One region of the Dactylosporangium salmoneum genome, then DNA from elsewhere that is predicted to be linked to it. Evidence: riboswitches for the same ligand, from Rfam matches in the RefSeq annotation. Region 1 holds a riboswitch; the other holds the start of a gene.
The links. Region 1 has a riboswitch for cyclic di-AMP ahead of ABD352_RS16470 (C40 family peptidase). Riboswitches for the same ligand answer to the same signal wherever they lie in the genome.

Region 1 (11,118 bases):
TCGCGCACGTAGGTCTCGGCGTCCACGTCGTAGCCGCCGATGCCGCCCTGCGCGTTGACCCGCCGCCAGAAGGCCTTCTGCGCCTGGGTGATCGGCACGGCGAGGGCGTGGAACGGGCCCACGGTCAGGTCGGAGATGATGCCGAGGTAGATGCAGCCCCGGTCCTTGTGCTCGGAGTTGGGACAGGGCTCCTTGGTGATGCCGGCGTCGGTCTTCGCGCCGGTGGCGGACTGCTGGTCGCTGTTGGAGCCGCCGCGACAGGCCGAGAGCCCGGCCACGGCAAGCACCGCGGTGAGGAGGAACGCGCCAAACCTCTTCATCGAGGTCTCCTTAATACGAGAACGGCCACGCTTTCCAGTAACTGCGGAGTCGCAACCACACGCCGAAGAGGCCGCGCGGCTCGAAGATCAGGAACACGATGATCAGCACGCCGTACAGCACCGTTTCGAGCTGGTAGGCGTTCGGCGACTCCGCCGAGGAGGTGCTGATGAACGGCAGGTACGAGGGGACCCCCCGGGTCAGCCGCGGCAGCAGCGTGATCAGGAAGGCGCCCAGGACCGCGCCACTGACGGTGCCGGCCCCGCCGATGAGGACCATGGCGATGTACTGCACCGACAGCAGCAGATCGAAGGAGGACGGGTCGAAGTAGCCCGCCCCGACGTAGAGCAGCGCGCCGGCGCAACCGGCGTAGAACGACGAGGCCCCGAAGGCGATCGTCTTGTACCTGGCCAGGTTCACCCCGATGACGCCGGCCGCGACGTCGCGGTCGCGGATCGCGGTGAGGGCCCGGCCGACCCGCGAGCGCGCCAGGTTGCGCGCCGCGAGAGCCTCGATGAGCAGCAGGACCAGCATCAGGACGTACAACTTCTGGTCCCTGGTGAGCAAAGCGTCGGACGTGTTGAGGTCGTAGCCCAGCAGCGTCGGCGCCGGCGGCTGGCGCCCGACGCCCGGCCCGCCGGTCAGCGACGACCACTCGTTGATCACGTGCCCGCCGATGAAGACCAGGCCGAGCGTGACCACGGCCAGGTAGAGCCCGCGCAGCCGGGTGGCCAGCGGCGCCACGAGCACGCCCGCCAGCGCCGCGACGATCCCGGCCGCGGGCAGGAAGACCAGCACCTCGGTGACGCCGAAGCCGATCGTGCGCCCGTCCGGGTCCCCGGCGATGGCGGCCGCGGTGTAGGCGCCGATGGCCAGGAAGAAGGCGTGGCCGAGCGACACCTGGCCGGCCAGCCCGGTGACGATGTTGAGCCCGAGCGCCCCGACCGCGGTGACGCAGGCCAGGCCGAGCAGCTGCAGGACGTCGTCCTCGAGCAGCCACGGCAGCGCGAGTGCCGCCAAAAGCCCAAAAACCACGAAAAATCGCCGTGTTGTACTGCGAAACAGCGCAACGTCCTGCGCGTACGACGTGTGCAGCAGCGGACGGTTCCTCATACGCGCGTGACCTCCCGGGTGCCGAACAGGCCGTAAGGGCGGACGAGCAGGACGAGCAGCATCACGACGTAGGGCGAGACGACCGAGACGTTGCCGCCCAGCCACGCCAGGTGGCCCTGATAGGTGGCGGTCAGCTCCTGCACCACGCCGACCACGAGCCCGCCGACGACGGCCCCGGGCAGCGAGTCCAGGCCACCGAGGATGATCACCGGCAGCGCGGTCAGCGCGACCAGCCACAGCGACTCGCTCACGCTGCCGCCGACCGCGGCGAACGTGCCGGCCACCGCGGCCAGCGCCCCGGCCAGGGCCCAGGACAGCGCGAACACCGAGCCGACGCTGACCCCCTGGGCCAGGGCCGCCTCCTGGTCGTAGGCGGCGGCCCGCATGGCCAGGCCGGTGCGGGTGTAGCGGAAGAAGGCGAACAGCGCAGCGACGATCACCGCGGTGGTGACCGCCATGGCGATGTGCCGCTGCTCGACGACGATCCCGCCCGGCAGCGTGAGCACCTTCAGCCCCCACGGGTCGCCCACGTGCCGCACGTCCAGGCCGATGGCCGCGTTGTCGACGACCCGGACCGCGACGTCGATGCCGAGCGTGATGATGGCGACGGTGAACACCGGCCGGCCGATCATCGGGCGCACCGCGAGCCGCTCGACGCCCAGCGCCAGGCCGCCGGTGAGCGCGGCCGCGGCGAGCAGGGCGGCGAAGAAGCCCAGGGGCCCCGCCAGGTAGGTGACCAGGACGGCGCCGGCCAGCATGAACGACGGCTGGGCGAAGGAGATCACCCGGGTCGCCTTGTAGATGATGACGAAGCCGAGCCCGAGCAACGCGTAGACGCTGCCGGTGCCCACGCCTCGCAGCACGCTCTCGATGAAGTCCGTCATGTCGCGTCCTCGATGGTGACCCCGATGCCCTGGAAGAAGCGCCGCACCTCCGGCGGGACCGGCCCGGCGCTGCCCGCGTGCCGCAGGTGGCGCAGGCCGATCCGCTCGCGCAGCGCGCGGTGGCACAGCAGCCAGCCGAGCGCGGAGCCCCGCTCTCTGTGCAGCCACAGCCGGGCGTTGGCCCGCTTGAGCCGCGAGGCGCCGGCCACCCGCGCCTCGATCCCGGCGTGCAGCCCGGTCCAGTCCTCCGGGCCGGCGAGCAGGATCGTCGGCTGGACCTCCCGCAGGTCCTCCGGCGCGCCGAAGTGCAGCACCGCCCCGTTCGCGGCGTTGGCCCACGCGGCGACCGCCCCGGCCGGCTCGCCCAGCGGCAGACGGGACACGAGCAGGTCGCGCGGGCCGCCGATCGGCGTCGCCGGGTCCCCGGCCGCGTCCGGGGGCTCCATCTCGCCCTCGGCGCCGCGGCCCACCTCGAGGAGTTCGCCGAAAGACAGGAGGAGCCCGCTGTCGTACTTGTTCCAGACGCCCGCCTTGTCGAGGTACACGATCCGCAGCAATCCGCCGGGCGCGGCGAGGGCGTCGTCGACCTGCTCCTGCCCCTCGGCGACGAGCACCTTGGCGCCGTCGTCCGCGACGGTGGCCCCGAGCGCCGCGGCCGCGACGGCGGCGTAGAGCCACTCCGGCCGGTTCTGCGAGCGGATCGCGACGCGGTCGCCCGGGCCGACGCCCAGGGCCCGCAGCCCGAGCGCCACCGCCCGGGCGGTCTGCCAGTACCGGGCCCAGGTGATCTCGCGCCAGATGCCGCGGTGCTTCTCCCGCAGGGCGACCCGGTCCGGATCCCGCCCGGCCCGGTCCCGCACGAGCGTGGCCAGGGTCATCGCGCACCCCCCGGATCGGCCGCGGTGTCCCGGACGCCCAGGTAGGCGCGGATCACGTCGGGGTTGGCCTGCACCTCCTGCGGCGTGCCGCAGGCCACCGGCACGCCGAAGTCGACCACCAGGACCCGGTCGGCGAGGTCCATGACCAGGCCCATGTCGTGCTCGACGAGGATCATCGAGATGCCCAGCTCGTCGCGGATGTCGAGGATGTAGCGGGCCATGTCCTCGGTCTCCTCGAGGTTCATCCCGGCCACCGGCTCGTCGAGCAGCAGCAGCTTCGGCTCCATGGCGAGCGCCCGGCCCAGCTCGACGCGCTTCTGCACGCCGTACGGCAGCAGCCCGACCGGCTGCCGGCGCCACCGACCCAGCTCGAGGAGGTCGACGATCTCCTCGACCCGGGCCCGGTTGGCCAGCTCCTCGCGCCGGGCCCGGCCGACCCAGGCGATGGCGGCCAGGGTGCCGTAGCGCATGTGGTGGTGCCGGCCGAGCATGAGGTTCTCCACGACGTCGAGCTGGCGGAACAGCTCGACGTTCTGGAAGGTGCGGGCCACGCCGCGGCGGGCCACCCGGTCGGGCCGCTCGCCGGTGATGTCCACGCCGCCGAGCAGGACCCGGCCCTCCTGCGGGCGGTACACCCCGGAAATCACGTTGAAGATGGACGTCTTGCCGGCGCCGTTGGGCCCGATGACGGCGAACAGCTCGTCGGCCCCGACGGTGAAGTCGACCCCGTCGATCGCCTTGACCCCGGCGAAGCTCAGCCGCACGCCGCTGAAGGTGAGCACGTCGCTCATGCCGTCCACCGCTTCCGCCGCTTGTAGTACTTGACGTCGCGGAAGGAATGGGCGGCGTGCGCGCCGAGGTAGAACTCCCTGATGTCGTCGTCGGCGAGCAGTTCGGCGGCCGGCTTGTCCAGCACGACCCGGCCGTTCTCCAGCACGTACCCGTGCTCGGCCACCGACAGCGCCATGGCCGCGTTCTGCTCGACCAGCAGCACCGCCGTGCCGGCCCGGTTGATCTCCACGATCAGGTCCCGGACCTGCTCCACCATGCGCGGGGCGAGGCCCAGGCTGGGCTCGTCGAGCAGCAGGTAGGCCGGGCCGGACATGAGCGCCCGGCCCATCGCCAGCATCTGTTGCTCGCCGCCGGAGAGGTATCCGGCGACCGCGCCGCGCCGCTGCTTCAGGACCGGGAAGAGCTCGTACATCCGCGCGAGCGTGTCGGCCGCCCCGCGCCGCCGGGTGTGTGCCCCGAGCCGCAGGTTCTCCTCCACCGTCAGCTCGGCGAACGTGCGCCGGCCCTCCATGACCTGGCTCACCCCGCGGCGCACGATCGCGGCCGGGCGCAGCCGGTGGATCGGCGCGCCGGCGAGGGTGACGGACCCGCGCGCGACGGTCCCGTGGTGCACGCCGAGCAGCCCGGACAGGGCACGCAGCAGGGTGGTCTTGCCGGCGCCGTTCGCGCCGAGCAGGGCGACGATCCGGCCCTCCGGGACGGCGAGGTCGACGCCCCGCAGGACGAGCATCACGTCGTCGTAGACGACCTCGAGGTTCTGGACCCGTAGCACGTTCGGACCCCCGAACTATTTGCATCGTCGGTGTAAGAAGTTACGTGTATTTAACCCGTTCCCTGGACAGAATCAAGCCCCAGATCGATGCGTTGCCGACGTCCTGTCACTGTGCGATGCACACAGCCAACCCCCGGTAATACGGACTTTTATACGCAATACCGATCGATGAGGACACGCGGCTTCCACCCGGCGGATGATCACGTTAAGTTAGGCTCTGGCCTGCTCGGCAGTCCGTCATCCACCCCGGATGGCGCCGGGCAAGCGCCGCCGAATCGAGTTCGGCGCGCCGGGCGGATCCATCGACGGCGCGTGATCGAACCGGGGACCCAGAGTGTTCGTGGGGTGAATCCGCAGCGCGCTGCGGTAGGGCGTTTTCCTTCCCGCCCGAACCCGTCAGCTAACCCGGTAGGCGGTAGTCGGTGAAGAAGGGTCATCCTTCCTTGTCCACTGGACACCGGGCCCACCGGTCGGTGCTGCGAACCCTCCTGCTCGGGTTCGTGATGCTCGCGGTGCTCGCACCGAGCACGGTCGCGCACGCCGATCCCACGCTGGCAGAGATCGAGGCCCAGCTCGACAAGTCGAACCAGGACCTCGAGGCCACGATCGAAGCGTGGAACGGCATCAACGCCGACCTGGCGACCACCCAGGCCAAGGTGGCCGACCTGCAGGCGAAGCTCAAACCGCTGCAGGACGGGGTCGACGCGACCAGCGCCAACGTCGAGCAGTTCGCGATCGCCCAGTTCAAGACGGCCGGCAACATGCAGGCCCTCTCGGCCATCCTCAACGCCCGTGACACAGGCTCCCTCATGGATCAGATGTCCATGCTGCAGCAGATCACGCACAGTCAGCAGAAGGACATCGAGAACTACCGCAACGCCAAGAGCAAGTACGACAGCGAGAAGCAGCAGCTCGACGAGCTGCTCGCCGCGCAGACCACGCAGAAGTCGGACATCGAGAACAAGCGCAAGCTGATCGAGGGCGACATCAAGAAGCTGCAGGATCTGCAGAAGAAGGCCACCGCCGCGGGCTCCAAGAAGGTCAACCCGCCGGCGTACAACCCGGGCACACTGCCCCCCGCCTCCGGCAAGGCCGGCGCCGCCGTGGCATACGCCAAGGCGCAGCTGGGCAAGCCGTACGTGTTCGGCGCCGCCGGACCGAACAGCTTCGACTGTTCGGGTCTGACCATGGCCGCCTGGAAGGCCGCGGGCGTGAGCCTCACGCACCAGGCGTCCCGGCAGTTCTCGGAGATCGCGGCGCACTACAGGACGAGCACGCTTCCGTTCGACAAGCTGGAACCAGGCGACCTGATCTTCTACAACGGCCTCGGCCACGTCGGGATCTACGTCGGGAACAAGTCGATCATCCACGCGCCGCACACCGGCACGGTCGTGCAGTACGCCTCGGCCACCGTGGACAGCGTGTACGGCTGGGCGCGCCCGCAGTAGCGCTCCCCCACCCGCTTCACCAAGACGCCATGCCCTTCATGATGGAGGGCATGGCGTCTTGGGATCCGGGGCAGTACAACCGTTTCGCCGAGGAGCGGGCGCGGCCCTTCCACGAGCTCGTCGCGCGCATCCCGACCACCGCGGCGGTCGCCGTGGCCGACGTCGGCTGCGGGCCGGGCAACATGACCGCGACCCTGGCCGAGCGCTGGCCCGACGCCGCCGTCCTCGGCCTCGACTCCTCGCCGGACATGATCGCGGCGGCGGAGCGGTTCAAGTCGCCGCAGCTGCGGTTCCAGCTCGCCGACGCCTCGACCTGGCGCCCCCAGCGGGGATCACTCGACGTGATCGTGGCCAACGCCTCGCTGCAGTGGGTCGACGACCACGAGACGCTGCTGCCGGCCTGGGCGGCGGCGCTCGACGACGGCGGCACGCTCGCCTTCCAGGTGCCGATCGCCGGCTACGACCCGGGCTTCGCCGCGATCGCGCAGCGGCCACACTGGGCCGAACGGCTGCGGGGCGCGGCGGCCGTCACCGGGCCGCGCTCGGCCAGCCCGGTCCTCGACGCCGAGGAGTACGTCCGGCTGCTCAGCGCCGCCGGGCTCACCGTCGACGCCTGGCAGACGACGTACTACCACGTGCTCCCCGGCGACGACCCGGTCTTCGAGTGGTTCAAGGGCACCGGCCTGCGCCCCTACCTCGACGCGCTGGACGACGCCGAGGCCTTCGCCGAGGAGGTTCGGGTGGAGCTGCGGGCCCGCTTCCCACGGGAGCCGTTCGGCACGATCCTGCCGTTTCCCCGGCTCTTCGTCGTCGCACATCGGGCTTGACCCCGTCAGCTGCTTTACAACGCGCAACGATCATCGCGCCTAGCCTGACGCGGTGAGCAGAACAGCAAAGATCATCATCTTGAGCATCATCGGCGTCGTCGTCGTGTGCTGCGGCGGCGGTGTGGCCGGCATCTTCTTCCTTGCCAACTCGTCCACCAAGGCGCCCAAGGCCGCGGCCGACGACTTCCTGACCGGCCTGGAGGCGGGCAACACCCAGGCCGCCTACAAGCTGCTGTGCGGCCAGACGCAGAATGCCTACGGGCCGGAGACCTTCGACGCGTACGTCAAGAAGAACCAGCCGACCGCGCACGACATGAGCTTCGGCGGCTCGTACAACAACACCAACGGCATCGAGACTGCCTCGATCTCGGCCACCGTCACGTACAAGAGCGGCGGCAAGTCCTCGCACGAGTTCGCCATGCGCAAAGAGGGCGACGCCTGGAAGGTCTGCGGCAACCCGTACTAAATCGGCCCTTGCGCGCGGATCGTTCGAAATGTCGGGCGCTCCGCGCCGCGACATTTCGGACTTATACCCCGCCAGGGCATTTATCCGATAAGTCATGGCGCGGAGCGCCCGACTTATCGGATCTGGGCGTTTCACCCCCCATTGGCGCATAAAAAGGGCCCCGGTCGTCCCGGGGCCCTTTTGCGCTATGTCGTTACGCCGCCTGCAGGCCTTCGGCGCGGGCCAGCTCGCGCAGCCGGCCGAGCGCCTGGATCTCCAGCTGGCGAATCCGCTCGCGGGACAGCGAGAACCGGGTCGCCACCTCGGTCAGCGAGTGCTCGCGGCCGTCCTCGAGGCCGTAGCGGGCCCGCATGATGCCGGCCGACCGGTCGTCGAGGTGGTTGAGCAGGCCCTCGATGCGCTGGCGCTCCAGGGCGGCCAGCACCACGTCCTCCGGCGACGGGGCGTCGGAGTCGGCGACCAGGTCGCCCAGGTTGGTGTCGCCGTCGTCGCCGACGGGCGTGTCGAGCGACACGGTGTCCTGCGACCAGCGCATGAGCTCGTGCACCCGCTCGACCGGCACGCCGAGCGAGGCGGCCAGCTGCTCCGGCTCCGGCTCGTTGCCCAGCTCGCGGGTGAGCTGACGGGCGACGTTGCGCATGCGGTTGACGTCCTCGACGAGGTGCACCGGGAGCCGGACCGTGCGCTCCTGCTGCGCGATCGCCCGGCTGATCGCCTGGCGGATCCACCACGTCGCGTAGGTCGAGAACTTGTAGCCGCGCACGTAGTCGAACTTCTCCACGGCGCGGACCAGGCCGGTGTTGCCTTCCTGGATCAGGTCGAGCATCGGCATGCCGGACCGCACGTAGCGCCGCGCGATCGAGACCACCAGGCGCAGGTTGGCCCGGATGAACCGGTCCTTCGCCCGCTCGCCCTCCGCCACCAGCCGGTGCAGCTCTGCGGCGCTCACCCCGTCGGGGATCTCCTCGCTGTCGAGCAGGTGCTCCGCGTAGAGCCCGGCCTCCACCGCCTTGGACAGCTCGACCTCAGAAGCGGCGTCGAGCAGCGGCGTGCGGGAGATCTCATGCAGGTACACGCCGACCAGGTCGCGCTCCTCGGCACCTGTATCGGTTCGCGTCTCCACTTTCACGTTCTCCACTTCGGGCCCCTCCCCGCTCCATCCTTCGCCTTCCCCGTTTCACCCTGCTAAAACGGGTGCCCCCCGGGTATGCCCCCTACACAACAGTCAAAGCGCCTTCCGAATTCCGCCCCGGGGGGCGTTTCGGTGACGACCCCTGAGAGCTGCACCACTTACCTAGACGCTCGGGAGGCTTCCCCGGTTCGCTTCGGCTGCAACAAGTGATACGTGGTCTACCTGCCCGTCAGACGCCTGAATTCGCTGTGAGTTCCCTGGGAACGCCGCTGCGGGGGGCATCAGACGCCGGTTGAGCACGGCCTGTCATCGGCACCTGTCGGCGGTACGACAGCCTTTTGACCGAACGGGTTACCGCTCGCGCCATTCCCTCAACAACTCCGCCTCTTCTTCGATACCCAGCCCGGCTTTTGCATCGATGTGCGTTGCGTCACGAAATGCCGCCAACGTATCCCGGGCCGTCTCGGCGAGCGGGCGGGTGCGCAGGCCGGCGTCGAGCGAGGGGGTCACGTCGCGGCTCATGAACCCGGCGTACTCCGGCAGCGGCAACCAGAAGGGCAGCGATCGCGGCCCGCTCCACGGCGCCACCCCGCGCGCGGTCAGGAACTCCTGATCGACCCAGGTGAGTGACGAGACCACCCCGGCGCCGTCGGACAGGCCGGCGTGGAACTGCGCCCGGGTCATCGGCGCCCCGATGCCGTCGAAGGGGCCGGCCAGCCCGCCGGTGGCCGCGGTCACGATCCACTCGGCCAGGTCGCGCACGTCGACGAGCTGCACCGCCTGGTCCGGCCCGCCCGGCGCGAGCACCTCGCCGCCGCGGGCCGCCCGGCGCACCCAGTAGTCGAACCGCCCGGTCGGGTCCTCCGGCCCGACGATCATGCCGGCCCGCAGCAGGAACGTGCGGCCGGCGCCGAAGCCCTCGACCGCGAGCCGCTCGCAGGCGACCTTGGCGCGGCCGTAGGACTCCGGGTCGGCCGCGGGGTCGGCCTCGTCGTCCGGCGGCAGCAGCGGCGCGGTGGCCACGCGCTGGTGCGGGGTGGCGACGTCGGCGTAGGCGGACCCGCTGGAGACGAACGTGTAGTGCCCGGCCCGGCCGGCCAGCGCCGCGGCCGCGTGCCGGACGTGGCGGGGGTGGCGCGCGACGTCCACCACGGCGTCGAAGGTGCCCTCGAGCGCCGCCAGGCCGTCGGGGGCGTCGCGGTCGACCCGGACGAAGCGGGCGCCCTCCACGGGATCGCCGGACTCGCCGCGGGCGGCGCAGACGACGTCGTGGCCGGCGGCGAGGAACTGGCGGGCGACGGCGCGGCCGAGGAACACGGTGCCGCCGAGAACGAGGATGGTCATCGGCCGATGATTCGCCCCCGGGGCCGGCCGGCCCAGGCCCGTTCGCCCGTGGCGTATCCGCTGTGGACGAACGTCACGCCCGGTGCGACGACGGCGGCCGGCGCGGGCGGGTCTTGTGGATCACGAACGCGAACAGGGCGAGGGCCGAGGCCACTGCGGCGACGACGGCCAGCCACAGCGACCAGTGCCGCCCGACCGGCCCCGCCGGCGACCCGCCCTCGGCCCGGGTGGACGGGCCGGCGGCGGAGGAGGTCGAGGAGACCGGGGCGAAGGCCCAGATCCGCAGGTAGTCGATCTGGAACTCGGCCGGTAGGGCGGTGGACGAGCCGGGCGTGCCGGCCTTGTCGCCGGTGGTGACCGCGAAGCCGAACCAGCGCGGCTCGGTGGACGCGGCCGGGTCGACCCAGCGCTCCTTGGCGTCGACGTAGACGCGGAAACCGGACGGGGCCCACTCGATCACGTAGGTGTGCCAGTCGCTGTACGAGCCGTCGAGCACCTTGGTGTTGACCTCGGTGCCGTCGCCGTTGCTGACCTCGGCCTGCTCGGCACCGGGCCTGGCCATGATCTCCAGTTGCGAGCCGTGCCGGGTGGCCTGGCCGTCGACCGGGCGCAGCAGCGCCATCGACCCGATCCCGGCGCCGACCGGCACCCGGGCCTTGAACTCGTAGCGGCCGAACTGCTGGGCGGCGCCGAGGCAGCGCACCTCGCCGGTGACGAACTGCTTGCCGGCATAGGCGCGCCGGTGCAGGGCCAGCCGCAGGTGCCCGCCGGAGACGGTCACCGCCTCGGGCAGGAAGTAGCCGGCCTGGGCGCCCTCCTCGGCGCCGTTGTAGGCCGAGCAGCCGGTCGGCAGCGTCCCCTGGTCGTCGAAGGACATCGAGAAGACGGGCTTCCAGCCGACGGGATCGGCGGCGTTCACCCGTCCGGGGAAGGTCAGCGCGGTCGACGCGACGACGACCAGCACGGCCGTGACTCGCCTCAGCATGGTGACCGCCTCCGCACACACGGTGAACCTTCCCGGGCAACCTACCGGATACCTACGGGTGTCGCTTGGTTGCCGAGCGTTGCCATTGCCCTCCGTACCCATTCGTAGGACGCGTTCCGCTCGGACGAGCCGGGGTTGCCACCCTCGCATTTACCCGTA
Region 2 (11,118 bases), on a different contig from region 1:
CCGTGGCCGACCTGGACGACGGCGTGCACCCGAGCGCCGCCGGCTACGCGAAGATGGCCGCGGCCTGGGCGGCAGCCCTCCGCCCGGACGCTACGCGCTCAGGCCGGTAGGCGGTCCCGGAGCTCGGCGAGCTCGTCCAGCACCGGCCCCGGCCAGTCCGGGTCGGTGTCGCGGTACTCCCGCGTCCGGAACACGGTCATACCCACCGCGGCGGCCCCGGCCAACTCGCCGTCGGCGCCGTCGCCGACGAACACGCAGTCGGCCGGTTCGGCGCCCAGCCGCTCGGCCGCGGCCAGGTAGATCGCCGGGTCGGGCTTGGCCAGCCCCGCCTCGCACGAGAAGACGGCGGCGTCGAAGCGCGCGGCGAGGGGCCCCTCCCGCCACGCCTGCGCGCTGTCCGAGGTGGCGTTGCTGACGAGGCCGAGGCGGTACCCCTCGGCGCGCAGCGTGTCGAGCACCTCGAGCGTCCCGGACGAGACCGCCTCGGCCACGCGCCGCGCGAGCGCCCGCCGATGCTCCGCGGCCAGCGCCACCTGCTCGTCGCTCGGTGTCGCGCCCAGCCGCCCGGCGAGGATCCGCACGGTCTCCTCCACGTCCCAGCGCAGGAGCCGCTCGGGCCAGCTGTCGTGGTACGCGGCCACGAACGCCCCCGGTGTCACCCCGACCATGACCGCCATCTCCTCCACCACCCGGTCCCGCGCCTCATCGGCCCCGTGCACGAGGGTGTTGAACAGGTCGAAGACCACCGTCCGAACCATGATCGGCATGCTATCGCTCGCAACGGCCGACCCTGATCCGGTGAGACCGTCACCTCCAGCAGCCGCTGCGCCCCAATCAAGCGGAGGTTGAGCCGGTTCAGGTCGGGCGGGGTTGCTCAACGGAGGGTTAAGAGACCTTGACAGGCCGTTCGCGCAGAATCTACGTTGCTCTATCAATTAGGAAAGTTTCCTAATTGATATAACGCTCCTCACCCCACCAGCACGGCTGCTCGTGCGTGCCTCGCGCACGCTGACCCCCACGTCAAGGCAGGTGCAATGATCAGGAAGCGCTCACTCGTCCTGGCCGCCACGGTCGCGGCCACGGTGGCCGCCGCCACCGTGGCCGCGATCGGCTCGGCCAACGCCGCCACCGGCGGCACCCCGCTACCCGCCCACGTCTTCGCCCCGTACTTCGAGGCGTGGACCGGCGACAGCCCGGCGACGCTGTCGCAACAGTCCGGCGCCAAGTACCTCACCATGGCGTTCCTGCAGGCCGCAACGAAGGGCTCCTGCACGGCGTACTGGAACGGCGACACCGGAAGCCCGATCTCCTCGGCCACCTTCGGCGCCGACTTCGACAAGATCCGGGCCGCCGGAGGCGACGTCATCCCCTCCTTCGGCGGCTACACCGCCGACAACACCGGCACCGAGATCGCCGACAGCTGCACGACCGTGGCGAGCATCGCCGCGGTCTTCGAGAACGTCGTCACGACGTACAACGTGACCCGCATCGACCTGGACATCGAGGACAACTCGCTGACCAACAGCGCCGGCATCGACCGGCGTAACAAGGCGATCAAGCAGGTCGAGGACTGGGCCGCCGCCAACGGACGCACCGTCCAGTTCTCCTACACGCTGCCCACCACGACGCAGGGCCTGGCCAGCAGCGGCCTCGCCGTCCTGCGCAACGCGGCGACCAACAACGCCCGGATCGACCTGGTCAACATCATGACCTTCGACTACTACGACGGCGCGTCCCACCAGATGGCCACCGACACGCAGACCGCCGCCACCGGCCTGCACGACCAGCTCAAGCAGCTCTACCCGGCCAAGACCGAGGCGGAGCTGTGGGGCATGATCGGCGTCACCGAGATGATCGGCATCGACGACTACGGCGCCGCGGAGACCTTCACCACCGCCGACGCGCCCACCGTCGAGGCGTGGGCGGCCGCCAAGGGCCTCGGCCAGCTGTCGTTCTGGGCGCTGCAGCGCGACAACGGGGGCTGCCCGGGTACCGCCGGCAGTGACAGCTGCTCGGGCGTGAGCCAGTCCACGTGGCAGTTCAGCCACGCCTTCGCGCCGTTCACCTCCGGTTCGGGGCAGTCGACGCCGCCGTCGTCGCCGTCCTCGTCCCCGTCCACCTCCTCGTCGCCCTCGACGCCGCCGGGCACCTGCTCGGCCGCGGCGTGGAACGCGGGCACGGCGTACGCCGGCGGCGCGGTCGTGTCGTACAACGGCCACACCTGGAAGGCGAAGTGGTGGACCCAGGGCGAGACCCCGGGCAGCGCTGACGTCTGGACCGACCAGGGCACCTGCGGTGCCGGCACCACCACGCCGCCGACGGGCAACTGCCCGGCCGCCTGGAGCGCGGGCACCGCGTACAGCGGCGGGGCGACCGTCTCCTACAACGGCCACAAGTGGACCGCCAAGTGGTGGACCCAGGGCGACGTGCCCGGCAACAACAGCCAGAACGTCTGGACGGACAACGGCACCTGCTGAGACCCCCGGCCGGTGGGCGGTAGTCCGTCCACCGGCCGGTGTACACCCCACCGGTACATGTAAGGAGAGCATCGACAGTGAGCATCCGTAAACGGGTGTTGGTCGCGGCGCTCGCCGCCGCGACGGTCCCGCTCGCGGCGGGCATCGCCCTCGCCACGACCTCGGCCGCCACCCCAGCCGCCGCCAGCAGTGGTGGTGCCACCTTCGCCTACTTCGAGCAATGGGGCATCTACGGCAACGCCTTCTACCCCAAGAACCTCGACACCAACGGTACGGCGGGCAAGCTCGACTACCTGGTGTACGCCTTCGAGAACATCGACCCGACGAACCTCACCTGCTTCGAGGCGACCAAGGCGTCGGACTCCACCAACGAGAGCAACCCCAACGCCGGCGACGGCGCTGGTGACGCCTTCGCCGACTACCAGAAGAGCTTCGGCTCGGACATCAGCGTCGACGGCGTGGCCGACACCTGGAACCAGCCGATCGTGGGCAACTTCAACCAGCTCAAGAAGCTCAAGGCGAAGTACCCGAAGCTGAAGATCCTGGTGTCGATCGGCGGCTGGACCTACTCGAAGTACTTCTCCGACGTCGCCGCCACCGACGCCTCGCGCAAGAAGCTCGTCAGCTCCTGCGTCGACATGTTCATCAAGGGCAACCTGCCCGTGCAGGGCGGCTACGGCGGTGCCGGCACGGCGGCCGGGATCTTCGACGGCATCGACGTCGACTGGGAGTACCCGGGCGGCGGCGGGCACACCGGCAACCACGCCAGTGCCAACGACAAGCAGAACTTCACCCTGCTGCTGGCCGAGCTGCGCAGCCAGCTCGACGCGTACGGCGCGGCCAACGGCGGCAAGAAGATGTACCTGACCGCGGCGATGCCGGCCGGCCAGGACAAGATCAAGTACGTCGAGACGGACAAGATCGGCCAGTACCTCGACTACGCCAACGTCATGACGTACGACATGCACGGCGCTTGGGACGCCACCGGGCCGACGAACCACCAGAGCCCGATCTACGAGTCGCCGAGCGACCCGATGAACCCGGTGCCGCCGGGCACCGAGAAGTACACCGTGGACAACGCCGTCAAGGCGTGGACGACCGGCAGCAGCGCGTACGGCATCCCCGGCGGCTTCCCCGCCGCCAAGCTGACCGTCGGCGTGCCGCTGTACTACCGCGGCTGGACCGGGGTGACCGCCGGCAGCAGCCACGGCCTGTACTCGACGGCCAGCGGCCCGTCCTCGGCGCGCCCGCTCACTCAGCAGGCCGGCGTCGCCGCCTACAAGGAGCTCACCGGGTTCGTCGACAACCCGTCGTACACCTACTGGGACCCGGTGACGCTGTCGTCGTACTTCTACAACGGCACCGAGTTCTTCAGCGGCGAGACGAAGCAGTCCATCAAGGCGAAGATCGACTACGCGCACTGCAAGGGCCTGGGCGGCGCGATGGTGTACGCGCTGTCGAACGACCCGAGCGCCGTGCTCGTCAACGAGATCGTCACCGACGTGAGCGGCTCCGCCGCGGCCTGCCCGACCTCGTCGCCGACGCCGACCGGCAGCACGGGGCCGTCCACGTCGGCGTCCCCGTCGAAGTCGCCTTCGTCGTCGCCGTCCACGTCGCCCTCCACGGGCACGTGCTCGGCCGCGGCGTGGAACGCGGGCACGGCGTACACCGGCGGCGCGGTCGTGTCGTACAACGGCCACACCTGGAAGGCGCAGTGGTGGACCCAGGGCGAGACCCCGGGCAGCGCCGCCGTCTGGGCCGACCAGGGTGCCTGCGGTGGCGGTACCACTACCACGCCGACGGGCAACTGCCCGGCGGCCTGGAGCGCGGGCACCGCCTACAGCGGCGGGGCCACCGCCTCCTACAACGGCCACAAGTGGACCGCCAAGTGGTGGACCCAGGGTGACATCCCCGGCAACAACAGCCAGAACGTCTGGACCGACAACGGGGCCTGCTGACCGCAGCCAGGCACCAGGGGCCCGGGGACACACGTCTCCGGGCCCCGCGCCGTCCGCGTCGACGTGCGTCACTTTCGCCGCAAAGTCGCAGGTCGCCGGGGTGCTAGCAGCACCTCGGCAGTTCCGATCGAGGGGTTCACCTGCGTGTCCGGAGCGGCTATGGTCATGGGGCCCGCCGCTGATTGTCACCGTTCCAGGTGACAGCGCGGCGGCCCGCCGAGTCGTGCTCGAACGAGCCGGGGACCCAAGCTCCACTGGGGTGAATCCGCGCGGCCACGTGCCGCAAGGTAGGGCGATCCTCCCGCCCGAATCCGTCAGCTAACCCGGTAGGCGGCACCGGAAGGAGCAGCGCATGCAGACCCTCGAACCGCACCATACCCCGGCACAGCGCCCCGCCGGCCGCCCGGCACGCCGGCGACGCGGCCACATCGGCTGACCGTCCGGGCCGCACGCCGGCCCCCGCCACGGATCCGCGACCAGCACCGTCCCCAGTGGACGGTCGGTGGTGCGCCCCCTTGTTCCGTACCGGCCCCGCGACGCGCGGGCCGGCGATGACGTCTGTCGAGGTTTCCGTGCAGTACCCCACGCAACCCAACCATTTCCCGGCTATGAGGAGGATCCGTGCCGGCCGATAAGACCGGCGGACCGCGGCACCTGCGGCGCGCGCGACGCGGCCGCCACTCGGCGGTCCGCCGGCACGTCAGCCTGGCCTCGGCCTGCGCCGTCATCGCGTTCGCCGTCATCGGCGCGCTGCTGCTGGTCTCCTCGCACAACGGCCGCTCACAGACCGTGGCGCAGTCCGAACCGTCGACGCAGCGCGAGTACGACCGGGCGGCGGACGCCGAGCGCCGCGCTTCCCGCAGCGAACAACGCACCGGCGACGTGCCCAGCCAGCAACCATCGGCATCGGTACCGGCACCGGCGAGCGCCGCCCCGAAGCCGTCACCGGCGGGCAGTACCGCGCCGCCGAGCCGCGCGCCGGCGCCGGCGGTCATCGCCGCGGTCGGCGGGCTGACCCAGGCCGAGATGAACAACGCCGTCGCGATCATCCGCGCCGGGCAGAAGCAGGGCCTCCCGAGCCGCGCCTACGTCGTGGCGATCGCCACCGCGCTGCAGGAAAGCCACCTGCACAACCTCGCCAACTCCAACGTTCCCGCGTCGCTCAACCTGCCCAACGAGGGCGTGGGCAGCGACCACGACTCGGTCGGGCTGTTCCAGCAACGGCCGAGCTGGGGCACCGTCGCCGAGCTGATGAACCCGGCGGAGGCCGCACAGCGCTTCTACGCCGCACTCGCCGAGGTCAACGGCTGGGAGCAGATGGCGGTGACCGTGGCGGCACAGACGGTCCAGGTGTCGGCGTACCCGGACGCCTACGCCAAGTGGCAGTCGCTCGCCGAGCAGGTCGTCGCCGCCGTCACGTCGTGAGCCGGTGACGTGACGATCGAGGCACTACCGCTCGCGGTGCCGACGCGCGAAATGGGCGGTGATGTCGGCGGCAACCTCGACCGTCTCGGGCAGGACCTGCCTGATCCGGCTATATACCTCCTCTTGCTCCGAGGCCGGCAATTCGAGATACGCCGAGATGGTCGAGAGATGGCCAACGTAGTCGCCAGCACTCATCGTGAAGCGCCGCTCGATCACGGACTGCTGAACATCGGCGAACCACGCAGATTGTCGCAGCTCCGTACCTGGCCACTGCATCTCACGTCCCGGAGGCGTCCCGTCCGGAGACGGAATCTCGTCGCTGTGCAAGAACGGCGCCCGGGCCGCGCGGACAGCTTCCTGCACAACCGGGTCGGCCAGCTGGACCGATCCACCGAACGAGGCGAACACGCCACCCGGCTCCAGCAGCGCGGCCACGCGCGGCCACCGACCTTCCGGGCTCGTCCAGTGCAGCGCCGCTGCCGCGTACACCAGCCCATGCCGTTCGCCCGGCCGCAGGTCCTCGAACGCGGCCTGCACGGTCCTGACGTTCCCCGGCACGTGCTTGCACAGCTCGGCGAGCATGGCCGCGTCGGGCTCGGTCGCGGTGACCGCGATCCCCCGTTGCGCGAACAAACGGGTCGCTTTGCCCGTCCCGGCGCCAATCTCGAGGGCAGTCAGAATCGGCTGATCCGCGTACCGCATCACCATGTCCAAAAGCTCCGCGGGGTACCCCGGCCGGAACCGTTCGTATGCTTCCGCCACCACTCCGAAGCTCAGTGCGCGACTAGACATGCCGAGCATCCTCACACGATCGGCGCCGTCAATGCTCGGTCTTTCCTGTGATCGGGTCACGGCCTTACTTGAGGAGCTGGCGCAGGTTGGTCAGGATCGCGGCGGCCGACCGCGGTTGCGGCGGCGACCGTCGCGGCGAAGCCGGCGAAACCGACCAGCGCGATGACGTCGAACACCCGGCTGTCGAGGTCGGCGGCGAGGCGTGGCCCGAGCAGGCCGCGCGGATCGACGACCACGTCGACCGGACTGCCGTACTCGTACTCGATCGTGTCGCGGAACTCGCCTGGCAGCGGGGCGCCGGACGCGTCGTGCAGCGTGTAGCGGTACAGGCACCGGCCGTTGCGGACCGTCTGCAGGCAGGACACCTCGCGGACCGTCGCGGTGGTACGGGTGCCCGCGGCGCGCAGGTACCAGTCGCCCGGGCCGGCGTACGCGGTCAGTAGCAGCACGAACACGAAGGCGAACGCCACCCAGGTCGGCCAGGTCCGTTCGCCGCTGAGCCAGAACAGCAGGATCGGCGCGACGAGGAGGGCCACGGTCGGCAACGCCGCCACCGCCCACCACATCCAACCGCCCAGCGCGCCCGCCACGCCGGCGACCAGCCAGACCAGCACGGTAACGGCGACCAGCAGCGCCGCGTGCGGCCAGCTGCCCCGGCGCATGAGCCTCGTCATGATCGTATTGTGGTACCGGTACCGCCGCCGGGGCTGTCGACTATCGGTCGTTTCGTGCGGATCTCGACGGTCGGCTACCAGTCGATTGCCGCCTGGCGACATACGCGATCGGGGCTGCAGCGGATCAGGCGAAGGCCTGCTCGGCCTTGAAGCGCGGATCCAGGCGGACCGTGGGCAACAGGCGACGCATGATCTGCCGGGCGAGGGTCAGCGGGTGCTCGGGGAACTCGGCGTCGTACTGCGGATCGTCGGCCCGATGCGACGGCAGCCCGTCGGTGAGGTCCGGCGCATACGGCGACGGCATGAAGAAGTCGCTCGGGCCGAGCCGGTCCATGATCACGGCCTCCCGGAATCCCGTCATGCCGCGCTCGGGCGCTTGCAGTTTCAGCACCGTGCTGCAGGTGGCCCGGGGCACCGTGCAGGCGGCGATGAACACCTGCCCATGGCCTTGCGGGTGCGCCACCTTCACGAGCTGGCGTACGGCCGGCACACCGTCGACCAGCTCGACGGCGCAGTCGACGAGGCCGGCGCCCGCCGCCGCGGTGTATCGGGCCAGCGCCGCCTGCAGCTGCGGCACGGGGTCCAGCGGGGCCGGCAGATCCGGCGGGATGTCGAAGTAGTGCAGGCTCAGCACGATCCCGTTGTCATCCTGCCAGGCGAGTTCATCCACCGGCTGGAATCCGCTGAGATCGAGCTGCGTGATCGGCGTCCCCGTCATGGCCGGCATTCTCGTCGATCCGTATGGGCGGCCGCCACAGAGGGGCCGGAGCCGCACACCTACGGCTCCGCGGACCGTGTGATGTTGTCGTATCCGCCACAGCCGGGAGATCTACGCGGCGGCGCCCGTGCCGACGCGGCGGGAGCTCGGTACGGCCTGACCGACCTCGACGCCCGGATCACCGCCTGGGAAGAGGAGCCATGCAGTGACCTCCTCGAACCCGATTGGGGACGCCTAGACTGCCGCCGTGACCGAGTCCGAAGACGCCAGGGCAGGCCGCGAAGTTCTGCCACTGCACTGGTGGTACGAGGACCCGGAACGCTGGCAGCTGTTGGAGTTCGACGAGGGCCACAACGGCGAAGGGGCGCCGATCGACCGGCTCGGGCGGGAACGCCAGCAAGTCCTCGAAATGCTGGCTCGAACCACCGATCGGGCCGACGCGGACTTTGCGCGGTTCCTCCTCGCCCAGGAAATCCTGCGCCACGGACATTGCTGGAGTTTCAACCACAGCATCGAGATCGCTGCCCTCCTCGTCGCCGAGCACCGCGACGTCTCCGACATCTGGCTGCTGTGGAAGGCGGTGTGCCGGAGCTTCGACACCTGGTGCGGCCTACCCCATCGCCTGCTCTACGCAGCCGGCGTTGCCGTCACCGCCGAGCACGTGCGTAGCTCCACCCATCCCCAACGTGACGGCCTGCTGGATCTCCTGAACGGCCTTGCGGGGACCACCGATGAACAGGTCACCCGACTGCTGATCGAACGGCGTGGCTACTACCGGAACATCTTCGATGAGCTCCACCCGCCGCAGTAAGCGCCCGCTTGGCCGGCCCCCTTCCAGCGCGCCGACCGCCCGCGCATCGGCGTGGCCGAGACGGTCACCGGCGGCGTCATCGCGGAGCTCGTCGGCGTGTTGGCCATCGGCGTGTTCGTCGCCACCGCCCGGGCGAGGGCGGACGCAGATGGGCCGGGCATGGTGTCCGCCCCGTACGACGACCGGAAAGCGCAGGAAATCGGACGGCACTTCCGGCCTTGGGCACGGTAGTCGGCGACTGTCGATACCATCAGCCGATGGGATGGTGGAGGCTGCCGTTCACCGGCGAGCCGTACCGCCTCACGCTCTTCCTGCTCCTCTCGATCCCGCTCGCGATCTGGTCCGTGGCCGACTGCGGCGCGGTGCAGCGGCGGGTCGCGGCCGCGCTGCTGCGGCACGAGGTCGAGGAGTCGCGGGGGCGGGGGCTGCTCGCGGCGCCGGTCGACGCCGTGGCGCTGGTCGTGGTGGGGTACTGCTGGCTCGGCGTCGTGCTCAACCTGGCGTACCCCGCGCGGCCGCTGTTCGGCATGAATGGCGCGTACTACGACTCGTGGGGCGGGCCGACGCTCGCCGGGGCCTGGGCCGTCCACGCGCTCGGCGGGCTCGGGTTCTGGCTCCTCGTCGCCTGGCTGCTGCGCGCCTACGCGGCCCTCTGGCTGCACCTCGCCGGAAGGGCGCCGCAGAGCGACGACGACGTCAACCGGTCGTGACCGGGGCTCGCAACTCCGGCGTCCCGCGCTGTCTGCACTCGGCCGATCCTGAACCACATCCGAGGCAAGTGATGCTCGTCGACGAGCGCGATGTCGCGCCACCGGGTTGGGGGCCGGTCAGGATCGCTGCGTGGTGCTGTCGGCGGGCGTGAGGTTGATGCTCAGCTGGGAGCCCAGTTCGTGGAAGCCGAGCGCTTGGGCCACTCGGCGGGACGCTTCCGGGCGGGCTCGCCACTGAGGGAGCAGGCCGGCGTTCAGTGCGTGGGTGACGGCCGCGGCAGCGACGATGCGGCCGAGCTCCCGTCCACGTGCCGCCGGGGCGGTCAGCACGCTGAGGTGGGCGGTTCGCCTGGGCCAGGCGTGGTAACCTGCGGCCGCGATGACGTCCGGTCCGGTGCGCACCACGAACGCCGGGGATGTGATATCGGCCAAGCCGGATTCGCCGGCGTCCTCGGCCGGCACCCGCGCGAGCAGAGCTGCCATGTCGGGGTGGTCCGCGGGGATTGCCTCGACGGCACCGGACTGAGCCGGGCGGAAGCCGGCCGCGTCGCAGTAGGCCAAGGTCGCTGGTCCCAGCGTCTCCGCGACCGGCAACCTGCCCCGCACTGCGGCCGGGTCGACCACGGTGGTCGCGGGGAGGTCGCTGAGGGCGTGCCTCACGATCTCGGCGGTGGCGTTGTCAGGCGCAGTGGCGATCGCGGCGCGGCCCAGAGCGACGATGCCTACCCAGCCGGGCGGACACAGCAGCGACTGCGGGGAGGTCACCACTTCGATGGCTGACTCCGTGAAGGCGACCGGCGTCCCGGCCAGGTCCGCCCAGAGCCGCCGGGCGCGTTCGAGCAGCGAGTCGCTGGTCACTCTCGCATCATGGCAAGCGGCTGACGTACCCGCCATCCCGGCCGTCTGGAAGAGGATGGTCAGGACGGCTGGGGCAGGGTGACGGTGACGAGGGTGCCGCCGCCCGGGTTCTCGGCGATCTCGATGGTGCCGCCGTGGCGGTCGATCACGCGCTGGCAGATGGCCAGGCCCAGGCCCGTGCCGGCGTAGCCCTGGCTCGTGTGGGCGCGGTGGAACTGGGACAGGACCTTCTGGCGCTGGTCGGCCGGGATGCCGATGCCCCGGTCGGCCACCCGGATGCACACCTGTGCGGGGCCGCGCTCGGCCGACACCGTGACCTCGGCGCGGCTGCCCGGGCGGGTGTACTTCACCGCGTTGCCGACGAGGTTGTCGAGCACCTGGCGCAGCATGCCCGGGTCGGCCCACACCGTGGGCAGGTCCGCGGCCGCGATGTCGGGGCGGTCCGGGGGCGGGAGGTGGCCGGTGCGGACCATGACGATGTGGTTCACCATGGCCGACAGGTCGGCCCAGCCCGGGCGCAGCGGGGCGTCGCGGGCGGTGGCGAAGGCCAGCAGGTCGTCGATCAGCTGGTCCATGTGCTGGGCGTTCTCCTTGACCCGGGTCACGTAGCGGGCGGCGGTGCCCAGCCCACGGCCGGTGCCGGCCTCGTCCAGCAGGTCGGCGGCCATCTCGGCGAAGCCGATGATGCCGGTGAG

Region 2: linked by a shared signal. The riboswitch ahead of ABD352_RS29805 (hypothetical protein) and the one ahead of ABD352_RS16470 (C40 family peptidase) in region 1 are both predicted to bind cyclic di-AMP.

What each region holds. Positions count from the first base shown of each region.
Region 1 covers NZ_BAAARV010000025.1:170,195-181,312, reverse strand. Annotated here, with positions in the region: gene ABD352_RS16500 (ABC transporter substrate-binding protein) at 1-320, opposite strand, end outside; gene ABD352_RS16495 (branched-chain amino acid ABC transporter permease) at 331-1,338, opposite strand; gene ABD352_RS16490 (branched-chain amino acid ABC transporter permease) at 1,428-2,315, opposite strand; gene ABD352_RS16485 (AMP-binding protein) at 2,312-3,193, opposite strand; gene ABD352_RS16480 (ABC transporter ATP-binding protein) at 3,190-3,984, opposite strand; gene ABD352_RS16475 (ABC transporter ATP-binding protein) at 3,981-4,715, opposite strand; cyclic di-AMP (ydaO/yuaA leader) riboswitch at 5,016-5,187, shown strand; gene ABD352_RS16470 (C40 family peptidase) at 5,201-6,205, shown strand; gene ABD352_RS16465 (methyltransferase domain-containing protein) at 6,256-7,032, shown strand; gene ABD352_RS16460 (Rv0361 family membrane protein) at 7,085-7,498, shown strand; gene ABD352_RS16455 (sigma-70 family RNA polymerase sigma factor) at 7,692-8,636, opposite strand; gene ABD352_RS16450 (NAD-dependent epimerase/dehydratase family protein) at 8,982-9,974, opposite strand; gene ABD352_RS16445 (glycoside hydrolase family 16 protein) at 10,048-10,959, opposite strand.
Region 2 covers NZ_BAAARV010000056.1:39,841-50,958, reverse strand. Annotated here, with positions in the region: gene ABD352_RS29825 (SGNH/GDSL hydrolase family protein) at 1-110, shown strand, start outside; gene ABD352_RS29820 (HAD family hydrolase) at 99-758, opposite strand; gene ABD352_RS29815 (chitinase) at 1,035-2,477, shown strand; gene ABD352_RS29810 (glycosyl hydrolase family 18 protein) at 2,555-4,435, shown strand; cyclic di-AMP (ydaO/yuaA leader) riboswitch at 4,640-4,783, shown strand; gene ABD352_RS29805 (hypothetical protein) at 5,057-5,860, shown strand; gene ABD352_RS29800 (class I SAM-dependent methyltransferase) at 5,885-6,652, opposite strand; gene ABD352_RS29795 (DoxX family protein) at 6,709-7,326, opposite strand; gene ABD352_RS29790 (hypothetical protein) at 7,451-8,044, opposite strand; gene ABD352_RS29785 (hypothetical protein) at 8,292-8,855, shown strand; gene ABD352_RS29780 (hypothetical protein) at 8,907-9,086, shown strand; gene ABD352_RS29775 (hypothetical protein) at 9,113-9,565, shown strand; gene ABD352_RS29770 (GNAT family N-acetyltransferase) at 9,683-10,423, opposite strand; gene ABD352_RS29765 (PAS domain S-box protein) at 10,483-11,118, opposite strand, start outside.